DNA from 2 places in the Gordonia sp. w5E2 genome. Region 1 is predicted to be linked to the other one. Evidence: predicted binding sites of a transcription regulator. Region 1 holds the regulator's gene; the other holds the start of a gene.

What was found. The regulator LexA, encoded in region 1, represses DNA repair genes until DNA is damaged. The targets are predictions, from matches to a motif close to CGAACANNTGTTCG.
Region 2: RND64_RS22885 (HNH endonuclease signature motif containing protein) is a predicted target of LexA. The motif match lies at 6,106-6,119, and genes of this name have one in related genera.

The regions. Positions count from the first base shown of each region.
Region 1 covers NZ_CP144213.1:2,159,501-2,167,038, reverse strand. Annotated here, with positions in the region: gene RND64_RS09875 (aminotransferase family protein) at 1-221, opposite strand, end outside; gene hrpA (ATP-dependent RNA helicase HrpA) at 357-4,343, shown strand; partial or broken gene nrdR (transcriptional regulator NrdR) at 4,443-4,877, opposite strand; gene RND64_RS09860 (LysM peptidoglycan-binding domain-containing protein) at 5,022-5,651, opposite strand; gene lexA (transcriptional repressor LexA) at 5,968-6,615, shown strand; gene ptsP (phosphoenolpyruvate--protein phosphotransferase) at 6,660-7,538, opposite strand, start outside.
Region 2 covers NZ_CP144213.1:5,037,193-5,044,730, reverse strand. Annotated here, with positions in the region: gene RND64_RS22910 (diacylglycerol/lipid kinase family protein) at 1-12, opposite strand, end outside; gene RND64_RS22905 (aminotransferase class V-fold PLP-dependent enzyme) at 156-1,247, opposite strand; gene RND64_RS22900 (hypothetical protein) at 1,351-1,899, shown strand; gene RND64_RS22895 (MFS transporter) at 1,788-3,260, opposite strand; gene RND64_RS22890 (YqgE/AlgH family protein) at 3,298-3,963, shown strand; gene RND64_RS22885 (HNH endonuclease signature motif containing protein) at 4,155-6,077, opposite strand; gene RND64_RS22880 (DsbA family protein) at 6,213-6,866, opposite strand; gene RND64_RS22875 (cation transporter) at 6,913-7,538, opposite strand, start outside.

The DNA of each region.
Region 1 (7,538 bases):
CCCGAGTAATGCGCGAGCGTCGAGAGCTGATCGGCCACCGCCTGCGCGACCTCGGTGCGCCCGTGACCGATATTGGTGAACCAGAGACCAGCGGTGGCGTCGAGATACTCGTTGCCATCGCGGTCCCACACGCGGGTGCCCTCACCCCGCGTGACCACAAACGGGCCGCTTGCGCTGACCGACCCCATATCGGCGAATCCGTGCCACAGTGAACCTGACATGCGCTCAATGATGCCCGGCGGCATCGCGGTCAGGGCACTCAGGGTCAGGTCAGCGCACCCAGGGTCACACTCTGGGTCATCGGTCGGAGGTCAGACTGCGTTGACCCATGCGTCGACACATATCCTTGAGTGATCATGTCCGTCTCCCCCGAATCACAGCCCAGCGAGTCCACCGCCGAGGCGACGCAACCTACTCCGACGGACCAACGCTCACTTCGACGCCGGCTCGCCGACCTGACGATCGTCGACCAACACCGCCTTCGACGCCGCGTCGACAAGCTCGGTGCATCGTCGAACGCGGATGCGGTGGCGGCACTCTCGCGCGACATCGACGCCGCATCACGCCGCGTCGAGCGTCGTCGAGCATCAGTTCCGGTGCTCGAGTTCCCACCGGAGCTACCGGTGTCGGTGGCCCGCGACGAGATCGCCGCCGCGATCGCCACTCACCAGGTCGTCGTGATCGCGGGCGAAACCGGGTCGGGCAAGACCACGCAGCTGCCCAAGATCTGCCTGGAGCTCGGCCGAGGCGTGCGCGGCGCCATCGGTCACACCCAGCCGAGGCGTATCGCCGCCAGTTCCGTGGCGCGACGTATCGCCGACGAGACCAACACCGAGATCGGCGACGCCGTGGGGTATTCGGTGAGGTTCTCCGACCGCTCCGGCGCCGACACGCTCGTGAAGGTGATGACCGACGGCATCCTGCTCCGCGAGATCGCCACCGATCCGATGCTGCGCGCCTACGACACGCTGATCATCGACGAGGCGCACGAACGAAGCCTCAACATCGATTTCATCCTCGGCTACCTGCACCGACTGCTCCCCCGTCGCCCCGACCTCAAGCTCATCATCACCTCGGCCACGATCGAACCCGACAGGTTCGCGCGGCATTTCACCACACCCGACGCCGAGGTCCCCGTGCTCGAGGTGTCGGGGCGGGCGTATCCCGTCGACGTCCGCTACCGCCCGCTCATCTCCTCCGACGGCCCCGACACCGGTGACGAACGCGGTGGCGGCGAGCACGCCGACCTCGACCAGATCCAGGGCATCGACGCCGCCATCGACGAGTTGTGGGGACGCAGTAACGCCGGGGGTGACATCCTGGTGTTCCTGCCAACCGAACGTGACATCCGCGAGGCGGCGGACTCACTGTCCCGACGCGTCGCGGCAGGCGCCGAGGTGGTTCCGCTGTACGCGCGATTGTCGATCGCCGAACAACAGAAGGTGTTCACACAGTCGCGCGGCAACCGAATCGTGTTGTCCACCAACGTCGCCGAGACGTCGCTGACCGTCCCGGGTATCCGCTACGTGATCGACACGGGCACCGCACGTATCTCGCGATACTCGGCGCGCACCAAGATCCATCGACTTCCGGTCGAACCGATCTCACAGGCGAGCGCCCGCCAGCGCGCCGGGCGGTGCGGGCGAGTCGCCCCCGGCATCTGCATCCGCTTGTACAGCGAGGCCGATTTCGACGCCCGTCCCGCCTTCACCGACCCCGAGATTCTCCGCACCGATCTCGCGTCGGTCATCTTGCAGATGGCCTCGCTGCGGCTCGGCGACATCGCCGACTTCCCCTTCGTCCAACCTCCCGACGCACGCGGTATCCGCGACGGAATCGGGGTTCTCACCGAACTCGGCGCGATCACGACGACCGACAAGACCGACACCACACCGCGGTTGACACCTGTCGGACGCACGATGTCGCGCATCCCGGTCGAGCCTCGGGTCGCGCGCATGCTGATCGCGGCACACGAATCCGGTTGTCTCGCCGACGTTCTGGTCATCGCTGCCGCACTGTCGATCCCCGACGTCCGCGAGCGACCCGGCGATCATCGCGAAGCCGCCGACGCAGCCCACAAGCGGTTCGTCGTGCCCGGCTCCGACTTCATGGGCTACCTCGCACTGTGGCGCTACCTCCAGGAGAAGCGACAAGAACTGTCCGGCAACCAGTTCCGCCGCACCTGCGAACGCGAGTTCCTCCACTACCTCCGCATCCGCGAGTGGCAGGATCTGCACCGACAGCTTCGGCGCATCGTCGACGATCTCGGCTGGTCGTCGAAGGAGTCTGGCGAGGCCGAGGCGTCGCACCACACCGATGCGATCCACCAGGCGATACTGTCCGGGCTCCTGAGCAACATCGCCGCCCGCAACGCCGAAGGTCGGGAGTACACGGGCGCACGCAACACGACCCTGATGATCTTCCCCGGCTCGTCACTCTCCAAGAAGCCGCCCGCGTTCCTGATGGCCGCCGAGATCCTGGAAACGTCCCGGCTTTTCGCGCACACCGTCGCGGGAATCGACCCTCTGTGGGCCGAACGACTCGCAGGCGACCTGGTCAAACGCACATACAGCGAGCCGCACTGGTCGTCGAAGCGCGGTGCCACGATGGCATACGAACGCGCGACGCTCTACGGCGTCCCGCTGGTGGCCCGACGCCGCGTCGACTACGGACCCATCGACCCTGCCGCCGCGCGTGACATGTTCATCCGGCACGCCCTCGTCGAAGGTGATTGGAAGACGAATCATCCGTTCTTCGACCGCAATCGAGCACTGCTGTCCGACGCCGCCGAGGTCGAACACCGCGCTCGACGCCGCGACGTGGTGATCACCGAGGACCAACTGTTCGACTTCTACGACCATCGCATCGGCGCGGAGGTCACCTCGGCACGCCATTTCGACACCTGGTGGAAGAAGGCGCGCCGCGCCGACCAGTCGCTGCTCGACCTCACCCCGGAGGACGTCGCCGCCGACGTCCACGTCGCCGATGCCGACTATCCCGGCGAGTGGCAACAGGGCGATACCCGCTACCGCCTGCGATACCGATTCGAGCCCGGCGCACCCGATGACGGTGTGTCCGTGCTCATTCCACGCCCGCTGTTGCGACACGTGCGCCCGGCGGGCTTTGACTGGCTGGTCCCGGGAATGCGGAGCGAACTCGCCACCGAGTTGATCAAGACGCTGCCCAAGACGATCCGCAAGACGATGGCACCGGCCGGGCGATTCGCCGATCTCGCCCTGTCTCGTCTCACCCCACGCCGCGAGCCGCTCATCAACGGCCTCGCGCGTGAGCTGTCGACGATCACCGGGCAGACGATTGCGGCCGACGACTTCACTCCGGAGCGACTCCCCGCCTACCTTCGCATGAACTTCGTCGTGATCGATGACCGAGAGGAGTCGGTCGCTACCGGCAAGTCCCTCGCCGAGCTCCGCCGACGCATCGAGGGTGAGGCGCCCGCGCCGACGCCGCGTCGGGTGTACACGACGTGGACGGCCGACGGAATCGGAACACTCGCCGAGTCGAGCGTCGATAGCGTTGCCGGACAACAGATCACGCGATATCCGTCACTCGAGGTCGTCGACGGAGAGCGTAACCGTGGGGTGGCGCGGACGCTCGCGACGTCGGACGCCCAGCGACGTGCGCAATTGCACGGTGCCGTCATCGAACTGCTCGACCACGCGATCCCGCCGCTCTCACGCAAGATCAGCGCCGGGCTCGACCCGGCCGGTCGGCTGGCACTGAGCCAGAGTCCCTATGCGTCACCCGACGCGCTGTATGCAGACTGCACCCGTCGGGCGATTCGCGACATCGCTCCCGCAGCAGTCGATTTGGGCTCGATCCGCACACCCTCGGCCTTCGATGAGCTGGTCTCGACACTGCGACCGCGTGTATCGGCTGCGGCGCCGGAGTATTTCGCTCTTGCTGTCGATGTGTTGCGTGAGGTTGCTCCCCTGCGTGCCGAGATCGACCGCCACTCGGGTCAAACAGCAGCCGACGACGTCGCCGAACAGTTCAACAACCTGGTCTTCGACGGATTCGTTCTCGCAACGGCTAGCGAACACCTGCAGCACGTTCCGCGATACCTGACCGCCGCACGACAGCGCCTCGAGCAGCTTCCTGCCGCCGCGAACCGCGACCGCGAGGGAATGGCCGCCATCGACAGGGTCACCGAACGATGGAACCAGCGCCTGACACAGCTTCCCGAATCGCGCCGAGACATCGTCAGCGAGGAAGCTCAGTGGATCGTCGAGGAGCTGAGGGTGAGCCTCTTTGCCCAGAAACTCGGTACCGCCTATCCCATTTCGGAGAAACGGGCGCTACGAGCTCTTGACCGACTCGGTTGAGACCGGACCCGCCGGACTCGACGCAGCATCGACAGTGTCGTCGCGGGTGGCGGGCGTGTCGAGGTCGTCGGAGCCTTCGTGCGAACCGGTGAGGTTGCCCTGGAGGTCGTCGATCTCGCGTTGGAAGTCTTCGAGCGAATCGAACGACCGGTAGACCGAGGCGAAACGTAGGTACGCCACCTCGTCGAGGTCGCGGAGCGGGCCGAGGATGGCCAGACCGACCTCGTTGCTGGGGATCTCGGCCGAACCGGACGACCTCACCGCGTCTTCGACCTGCTGAGCCAACTGTGCGAGATCGTCTTCGTTCACGTGACGTCCCTGGCATGCGCGTCGTACCCCGCGCATCACCTTTTCTCTGCTGAACGGCTCGGTCACACCGTTTCGCTTCACGACTGCCAGAACAGCACTTTCGACTGTGGAGAACCGCCGCCCGCACTCGCTGCACGCGCGACGACGCCGGATCGCCTGCCCCTCATCGGCGACACGCGAATCGACGACCTTGGTGTCTTCGTTCTTACAAAACGGGCAGCGCATGTAGTCCTCGTGCAGATCTCGGGACGCAGCGGCTCCGTCGGTCTGGCTCGGTCCGATCGTCTGACGACCGGCGGAAGCGAGACCGCAGCGGTGACCGTGTCGGTTTCCGACTGGACCCTGTGACATCGAGAATACCGCCAGCGCTCAGCGGTACGCGGGTGTGACAAGCGGTTGGCCAACGCGCAGCCCACTCGACGGCAGATCGTTGAGGTCGATGATCTCGTCGATGACTGTCTGACGCGGCACATCGGGCGCGACGCGTGCCGCGATCGAGCTCAGCGATTCGCCGGAACGCACGTGGACCACCTGCGTCGAGGTCGAGGACGGCACGCTCGCCCGCTGGTAGTCGGCGCCGACGGTCCCGACCACCCACACGGTCAGTGCCAACCCGACTCCCGCGAGCACCGCCAAGACCGCTGCCCGGCGCCGACGGGCCGCCACCAGCTCTCCGACGCCACCGGCGCATCGCGTGCCCGCAGGCCGCGTTGAGGTGCCGTGATCGAACGCGATCCGACGCCGAGGCCGCGGCGCGACGTCTGCGACGGCGGTCCGTCGGGACTCAGTCGTTCGAACGCGCCCCGCCACACTTAGCTCGTCGCTACGCGCGGGATTCGACGGTGCACGTCCACTGACCACCGTGGCGCGGTGAACTCGGGGACGCGTCGTCGATGCAGGTCGCGGCGTTGCAGATCGGGTGGTCGGCGGTGTTGCCGCGGATGCACTCGACGTGCTGGGAATCGTGCGGGTCACCGGGTTGGTCATCAAGCTGGTCATCGCTACCTCCAATGGTCGATCAAGCGTTCGATGAACTGATGTTCGAGTTCTACCAGAGGGGTCCGACAAAGTCCTGCGACACGTCGAACAAATGTTTGATGTTGTCAGTGGCCTCCGCTACTGTCGGCGCCAGACGATGGAAGAAAGACGCACCCCACCCCGCTTCACAGCAGCACCCGGTTCACAACAGCACCCGCTTCACACATCAGGAAGGACGGAACCGATGACAGAGAAGTCACGACGCGGCCCGTCGTCGCCCAAGGGCAACGGTCGCAGCGTCGAAGGCAAGAAGAGTGGAGGCGGCGAGGAGGCACCGATCCATCCGGCCGTCGCCGAGGCAACACTCACCGATCGCCAGCGTGGCGTCCTCGATGTGATCCGAAAGTCGGTGCGCGAGCGTGGATATCCGCCGAGCATCCGAGAGATCGGCGACGCCGTCGGCCTCACGTCCACGTCATCGGTCGCACACCAGTTGCGCACCCTCGAGCGCAAGGGCCTGTTGAAGCGCGACGCCAACCGTCCGCGGGCGGTCAACGTCTCCGAGGCTCCCGATGCACATCACTCCGATGCCATCAACGGAGATCTCCCGACCCCCACGTTCGTTCCGGTACTCGGCCGTATCGCGGCGGGCGGTCCGATTCTCGCTGAGGAGGCGGTCGAAGACGTCTTCCCGCTTCCGCGTGAGCTCGTCGGTGAGGGCTCGTTGTTCCTGCTCCGCGTCGTCGGCGAATCGATGATCGACGCCGCGATCTGCGACGGCGACTGGGTTGTCGTGCGTCAGCAGAATGTCGCCGACAACGGCGACATCGTCGCAGCGATGATCGACGGCGAGGCGACGGTGAAGACCTTCAAGCGCAAAGACGGCCACGTCTGGCTGATGCCGCACAATCCGCTCTTCGATCCGATCCCCGGAGACGACGCCGCCATCCTCGGCAAAGTCGTCACGGTGATGCGACGGGTCTGATGCGCCGAACGGGCCCCGCAGGTCGTTGACCAGCGGGGTCTGTGTCAGCCGTCGAGTTGCTCGGCGGCTGCGCGTCGGGCGAGTGCCGGACTCGAGGTGGCAAGTGCGGCAGCGGCGGCAGCCCGGCACTGCTCCATCGTCACCGTCGACAGCTTTGCTCCGACTGCGGGCGTCGCCGCCGGAGCCGCCGACAGCGAGGTGACTCCGAGCCCGACGAGCACACATGCGAGCGACGGGTCGGCCGCGGCCTCGCCACAGACTCCGACGGGTTTGCCCTGCTGGGCGCCGGCGGTCGCAACCTGCGAGATGAGTGCGAGCACCGCCGGTTGCCACGGGTCGGTGAGTTCGGCGAGTTCTGCCGACATCCGGTCGGCGGCCATCGTGTACTGGGTGAGGTCGTTGGTTCCGATCGACACGAAGTCGACCTCGGCCAGAATCGCCGGCGCCAGGATCGCCGCTGCCGGGATCTCGATCATCACGCCTGCCGTCAGACCACGCTGACGGACGAGTTCGGCGAACTGTGCGGCCTCCGCGGCCGTGGCGATCATCGGTGCCATGACCCACGGCGTCGTGCCGGACTCCTCTGCCGCGCGCGCAATCGCGTCGAGCTGAGTTCGCACGATGTCGGGGTGGTCGTCGCCGATGCGGTTGCCGCGTACGCCGAGTGCGGGATTCGCCTCGTCCGGGTGCTCGATGAAGGCCAGCGGCTTGTCCGAACCGGCGTCGAGCGTTCTGATGACGACTTTTTGGCCCGCGAACGCCTCGAACACGTCGCGGTACAGCCGCGTCTGCTCGTCCACATCGGGCTCATCCGCCCTGTCGAGAAACGCCAACTCGGTGCGGAACAGCCCGATGCCCTCGACTGGCGCATCGGCAGCGCTGCGCGCGGAGACGCCGTCGGCAACATTCGCGAGGATGGCGAC
Region 2 (7,538 bases), 2.2 Mb from region 1:
GCTCGCAGACATCGAGGATCAGTCTGTCACATTGGCTCTCGGCAAAGGGGCAGGTCACACTGGTGGGTCGCCAGACCAAGTTGAACGTTTTAGGCAAGCGCCTGGCGGCGTGAGCGGGTCTAATTGGCGCTTTAGTAGCCCCCGCGCGGAGCGCGCTAGTAGCCCATCGTGCGCAGGGCGTCGGCGAGGCGGTCGAGCTGCTCGCGTGTGACGTCGAGGTGTGGGCTGATCCGGAGGACCGACGTGTCGCCCGCGAGGGGGGCACGCCAGGAGTCGGCGGCGGTCACCAGCAGGCCGAGTTCGAAGAGTTTGTCGCGCGCTTGGTGGACGTCGGCGTTCTGGAATCCGGGAGGTGGGGCAAGGGTGACGATGGCCGACGGTTCGTCGACCGGTTCGAGCACCTGCCAACTGCCGATCCCGTCGAGCCGCTCGCGGGTGGTGCGGCCGATCGTTGCGAGTTCGCGGAAGACCCGCTGCTGACCGGTCTGGAGCACCTCGGACACTGCGACGCCGAGGCCGAGCATGCCCGCGATGAACGACTGCGACGGGTCGACCTCGACAGGTCGCAGCGAATCACGGCGCACAGCGAGGAATCCGACGCCGCGCGGACCGGTCAGCCATTTGCGGCTGGTGCCATAGACGACGTCGGCGCCGGTGACTGTCGGTACGTGTCCGACGGCCTGCGCCATGTCGGCGACGACGGGCACGCCCACCTGATGTGCGACCTCGACGATCCGCGCCACAGGCTGCACGGCACCCGACATCGAGCCGACGTGGCAGATGTGGATGAAGTCGGGCTGCTCGAATTGCAGCATGTTCTCCAGCGCGTCGGTGTCGACGTGGCCGTAGACGTCGCCGTCGGGAAGCGGCCGGACGGCGTAACCGCGGCGCTCGAACTCGACGAGGTTGGGCCCGAACTCGTTCTTGGCAACCCAGACCGTCGACGCCATGGGCAGACTCCAAGAGGTCAGCAGCGTGCGTAGTGCGGCACGGGCACTCTCGCGGTAGGTGAGCTCGTCAGGGGTGTGACCGAGGAGTTGGGCGATGTCGCGCTTGTCCCTGGCGATCTCTTCCGCGCGGTCGTCTGCTGCGACGTACGAACCGCGTTCGGCCTCACGCCACAGATGCGCCGACACTGTCCCGATGACAGCGTTCGACGAACGTCCCGCCGACGCGGCATCCAGGTGTGTGATCGCCGGCTCGAGACGAGCGCGGTGGAATTGCTCTCCCAGCTCGCTCACATACATGAACAAAACGTACCGTGCTCACAAAACGCACCGTGCTGCGTCCTGGGGAATCTTGGGGAGTCCATAACGGAACCAACCAGCCCCGCTGAACGTCTGATGACGCGTGGATCCCTTGATCGAGTACGTGTTCGGCCCCGGCGATGGCACGTTGAGCCGTTGGTCGAGCGCTGCCGACCTCGACCTCGACGCCGACGGCACCCTCGACGCGGTCAGCATCGACTTCGACGGTGACGGACGTGCCGACGACGCCATGTGGGATGTCGACGGCGACGGCCACGCCGACGTCGCAGCACTCGACATCGACGACGACGGCCGACCCGAGCGCCAGTACCGCGACTCGGGACGCGGCCTGTGGGATGTCGCGGTGGGGCAGGGCGTCACCGCAGGTCAGGGCGAGGCGCCCGAGCCGACGCCGCGCGCCGGGCGTCAACCCTCGACACAGCGGCTCGACCTCGACGGAGACGGCAGAGTCGACGCCGAGGTCGTCGATGCCGGGGTCGCTGATCCCGGGGCGGGAGGCTCGGGAGCCGAGCGTCGGCTCTATGTGGATTCCGACGGTGACGGCGATTTCGACACCGTGCTCGTCGACTCCGACGGCGACGGGATCGCCGACGCGGCCTTCGGTGCCGATGCGCCCGAGTTCGGCAGATAAGAGTCCGAGTGCTTCTCCTGCTCACGCTCGTGGCGGGCGTGCTCGGCTGCGTGGTGGCTCGCGCCGACCAGCTCGTCGCGTCCCGGGTGCACGAACCGCACGGCGGCGATTCCGACCAGGTAGATCACCACGGCAACCACGACGAGTGCCGGCGTCCGGCCGTCGGGCGCAATCGTGGTGGCGGCGATTGCGATCGCAGCGACGTAGGCGATGTTGAACACCGCGTCCTGGACCGAGAACACCTGGCCACGCACGGCGTCGTCGATGTCGACCTGCATCGACACGTCGCCGCACAGCTTGGCAACCTGGCCGATGAGGCCCAACACCACCGCGGAGATGCAGAAGACGACGAACGAGAAGGAGAGCAGCGACAGTTCCGCGACGGCTCCGACTGCCAGTGCGGTGATCAGCGTCGCCTTGCGACCGAATCGATCCACAGCGACCGGCGTGATGAATGCCGCAGCCAATGCGCCCGCTGCGGTGCAGCCGACGACGGCGCCGACACGGTCGAGGCCATCCCCGGATCCCGAATGGCGCGCGAGAACCAGCAGCATCAGCGTATTGATACCGAACACCACGCGATGCGCCCCGATCGCCGAGAGTGCGGCGGCCACCGGTTTGCAACCTGCGACGGCGATCGCGCCGTGCTGCAGACCAACGGCAACGGCGTGCACCGCCGAGCGGCCGGGATCGTCGGGGTGATCGGGACCGAGTTGCAGTCGCGGAAATCCACGTGCGAGGTACGCCGCGAGGATGGACATCACCACGGCCGCGATCATCGTGATCGCGCTGCCCGTGTTGTCCGATCCGGCGAGCAGGCGCACCCCCATCGCGAGGACAGCACCCACCGAGAGCATGAACCCGCCGAGCGTCGTGAACAGCGCGTTGGTCGCGACGATGACATCTTGCGACGCGACATGGGGGAGTCCGGCGGACAGACCGGATGCCACGAAGCGGCTGGCGCCGGTCACTGCGAGTGCACCGACAAGCACAACCGTGTCGGGGGTTCCCGTGGCGATGGCGATTGCGACGAAAGCGATCATCAGACCGCGAATCAGGTTGGCGTACAACAAGACAGCTCGACGGTCCCAATGGTCGAGGAGCGCTCCGGCGAAAGGACCGATGACCGAGTACGGGAGCAGCAGCACTGCCATGCCACCTGCGACGGCGAGCGGATCGGCGTGGCGTTCGGGATTGAACAACACTCCACCGACCAGCGCTGCTTGAAACACGCCGTCGGTCAGTTGGCTGGCGAGGCGCACGGAGAGCAGCCGTCCGAGACCAGGAGAACTGCGTAACGACTCGAGAAAATCGCGCCACGCGCCACGCACAGATCGGCCGTCGCGCGCAGTGGAGCTCACCAATCAAGAGTACCGACCTGCACGCATAAGGCATGCGATGATAATCACTGTGGGTGGTGACAACGCGGACGATTTCTCACCCGAGAACTCCGACGGAGCCGAGGGTGGCGGTATGCCTGATGCCCGCGACATGGAGTCGGCCAACAGCGTGCGGGCGGGTACCTTGCTTCTCGCTTCGACAGACCTGACCGAACCCACATTCGCGCGCTCGGTCATCTACATCATCGAACACAACGACGGCGGCAGCCTCGGCGTGATCCTCAACCGGATGAGCCAGACCGCGGTCCACAACATCCTTCCGCAGTGGACTGATCTCGCCGCGTCGCCGCAGGCGCTGTTCATCGGAGGTCCGGTGAAGCAGGATGCAGCGTTGTGCCTGGGAGTCACGAAACACGGCGTCGACATCGAGGGAATCGAAGGGCTTCGTCCGGTCGACGGCCGGGTGGTACTCGTCGACCTCGACGCCGACCAAGAACTTCTCGCCGAGGTCCTCGAGGGCGTGCGCATCTTTGCTGGATACGCGGGTTGGGGGATAGGCCAGCTCGACGCGGAGCTCGCCCAGGACAGTTGGCTGCTCGCCTCGGCGCTTCCACGCGACCTACTCGCACCGCCGACCGTCGACGTGTGGGCAGATGTCTTGCGACGCCAGCCCTGGCCCATGCCGCTGCTCGCGACCTTTCCGATCGACGTCGACCAGAACTGACGATCCCGCCGCCCCGCCGAGATCCCCCGCCGAGATCCAATGTCGGCCGACCGTTCTGAGCAGCGCCCAATCACATCTGCCCAACCACGTCTGCCCCGCCACCGTAGTGGTGGCGGGGTGTAGACGGGTTGCGGCACAACGAGATTCGACGTTGCGCCCGGGTCCGCGCGTCGTACTGGTTGGCGCGACGGTCAGGCTGCGTCGGCCAACGGTGGGCCGAGGCTGTCTGGCGGGTCGACGCCGTGGGGTGCGATGGGGCTGGCTGGTGGGGCAGGGCCCGTTGATGGGTTGGGGTCTGTGGGCGGGTCGGGGTCGAGTTCGAGTGGCCTGGGGAGGTTCCATCGGATGTCGACCCGCCTGCCGAGGCGCCGAGTATCTGCGGAAGGCATCCCATCCAACAGCGCGAGTTCGACTCCGGTAAGCGTCTGACATGTCACCTGCCTGCTCGGCAAGTCCGGCACCGAGGACGGCGACACCATCCAGGCACCCACTGCGTCCGCGACGATCTCGGCGTCCGGTGTACCCGAGCCTCGCACGCCGATCTCGGTGACTGTCGCGTCTGTGCCTATGCCTGTTGTGCGTGCTGCGGCTTGGTTGCTGGTGTGTTCGGCGGTGAGGTAGTCGCGGAAATCAGCTGTGACGTCGGCGATGCGGTTGATGTGTTCGGGATTCTCCGGCATACCCGGCTTGGCGTTGAGCCGCCACGCAACACGTCCGGTATCAGGTCCTTCGGTGATCATGCGGGTCGTGAACTGGCCGGGCTTCGTGCCGACCCGCCGGTTGTGCACATCACACGCAGGCACCAACTGGTCGATGTCAGTCAAGCCGCCGTCGGCCCAGTCTTTCGCGGCGTGATGCATCTGCACCCTGCTCGCGGGCTGATTACAACCCGGTGCCGAACACATCTTCCCGCCGGGTGAGGCGAATGAGGCCAACCGTTGTCCCAGCGACGCGATCCGCTTCGACCGACCCAAATACAGCGGCACGCTGGTGTGCTCACCGAACACCGCCAAATACTGGCTGGCCCCGGTGGAGGCGGCCATCTCGATCACGTCGCCGATCGGGAGGAGTGTTCCGGACGTGGTTTGTGCGATCCCTGCCTGCTCTTCGAGTTCCTGCAGGCTGGTGGTGACGATCACCTGAATCGGCAACCCACGGTGGGTGTTGCCGAGCATGCCGGATTCCAACACCTGGCCGAGTAGTGCGGAGAAGGCGTCGTGGTTGCGTTGTGCGGGTGAGCGTTCATCACGCAGCGCAGCTGCCGCGACCTGTTCGGCATTCGCCATGGTGATCGGCCCGACCGGCGACTCCGGGTCGTCCGGGTTATTCATGCCGGGTTTGGCCCACGCGTCCAACACCGTGTCGAGTCGGGCGCGGGCGATCGGATCCAAATCAGCGGTCAACCGCGACATCAACTGCGCGTTCTGCCGGTTCACCCACAGGCGGCGTCGACGTTTACGATCCTTCGAGGTGGTCAGCGTCCCATCCGGATCCAGATGGGCAAGTAGCCGCGAACCCAAATTGGTGATTTCGGCAGGGGTGAACTGGACCGCGTAGCCGGCCATCTGCGCTTCGGCGGCAGCCTTCGTCTCGGCCGACACTTCACCGGGGATCGCTTCGAGCACCTCGAGCACAGCCCGGACGTGCGCGCCCGCGACCCGACCCTCGACCACATACCCAGCCAACGTGGGACACGAGGGTGGTAGTCGGTCGCCGCAGATCGTGGTGAACGAGCCGGTCGCGGCGATCACCCGATGCCGCGCCGCGGGATCACCAATATGCAGACCATGCCCCATAAAGTTGCGAACATCGCGGAAACCCAGGGCGCGGGGCAGATCGCGGTCGGAAGCCTCCACAATCAAGCGATCGGTGACCGCGCCCGCGGTCCGCAGTGCTAGCCGTTCGGCCTCAACAGTGGCTTCCACCAGCGCCGCGTCGGATACCAGCGACACATCGACGGCAGCCAACTCATCCAACACCGCTGCAAGACGTGACAGTTTTTCCGCCACCACCGCATCCGCAGAACCCACCGCAGCAGAGGCCAAGACAGATGATCCCAAAGCCGAAGGCGCACGGCCATTCTCGCTGTTGTTGCGATTGCTGTTGCTGTTCACGTGCCGCCACCCCCGCCCCACATCATATCGAATATGTGTTCTACATTACCCGACAATACCGACAGCGTCGAGGAATTCTCGAACAATTTTTCGACCTTGTGGACAAGCGTTTCGCGGAGTCCCGGTCGACGTCGATCACGCAGACGCTGCCTCATTCACGGCGGCGGTGAGTTCGTCGATTGTGGACGGTTGGAGCCGCTTCCCGTCGAGGAAGAACGTGGGAGTGCCTTGTACGCCCAGGGACAGGCCGTCGGCGACGTCGGCGCGGATTCGTTCGAGCGTGGCGGGGCTGTTGTAGGCGGTGTCGAAGGCTGCCATGTCGAGGCCGAGGTCAACGGCGAAGGTACGGAACAGGTCGTCGGCGGGGACTTGCTGTTCACCCCACTGGGATTGGGTGGCGAACATGCGCTGGTACATCTGCTCGAACCGACCCTGCTGGGCTGCGGCTTCGACTGCACGAGCAGCGCGTTCGGCGTTGAAATGTCCAGGCATCGGGAAGTAGCGGACGACGAAGGTGACGCGGTCGCCATAGGCTCGCCGCAGGTCCTCGATGATCGGGTAGACGGCGCCGCAGGCTTCGCACTCGAAGTCGAGGAATTCCACGAACTGCGCCCGGCTCTGCTCGGGCGAGGACAGGCGGTGACTGTCGGGGCGTACAACGAGATCAGACACTTCGGCAGTATCAGCCGGAGTCGGGGACGTGGCGTCGTCGATGGCAAAAACGGCAACACCGATGCCGACGAAGATGGCAGCGAGTACCGCCCAGGCGATCTTGATCGGTTTGCTCACGCGTTCAACTCCGAGGCGATGTCGTAGGGGAGTGGCATCGGTCTGATCAGGCCGACTGCGACGCGTCGGGTGTGGCCCTCGGGGTAGCGCCCTGGCCCGTCACCTCCGTGCTGCAGCAGTCGCACCCAGCGGGCTCGCCGGCGCGCTGGCCGATGCTGGGTGCACAGCACGTGTCGCCCTTCCATGCGTTGATGCCCTCGCGGACCGCGATCGCGGCGATGACAAGAGCGGCGATCGGGTCAGCCCACGACCATCCGAGCAGGCTGTTGAGAAGTAACCCGAGCAACAGTACTGCCGAGAGGTACGTGCACAGCAAAGTCTGTTTGGAGTCGGCCACCGCGCTCAGCGAGCCGAGTTCACGGCCGGCGCGACGTTCCGCCCACGACAAAAGCGGCATGATCAGCAAACTGACTGCCGCCAAGACAATCCCTATCGACGAGTGACGCGCCTCGCCACCAGTACCGAGGAGGGAACGGAGCGAGTCCACGCTCACGTAGGCCGCCAGGGCGAAGAACGAGAACGCGATGATCCGTAACGCGACCTTCTCGCGCCGTTCCGGATCCGAACCCGCAAACTGCCAGGCAACCGCGGCTGCCGACGACACTTCGATGACCGAATCCAGGCCGAAGCCGATCAAGGCCGTCGAGGACACACGCGTGCCCTCGCCGATCG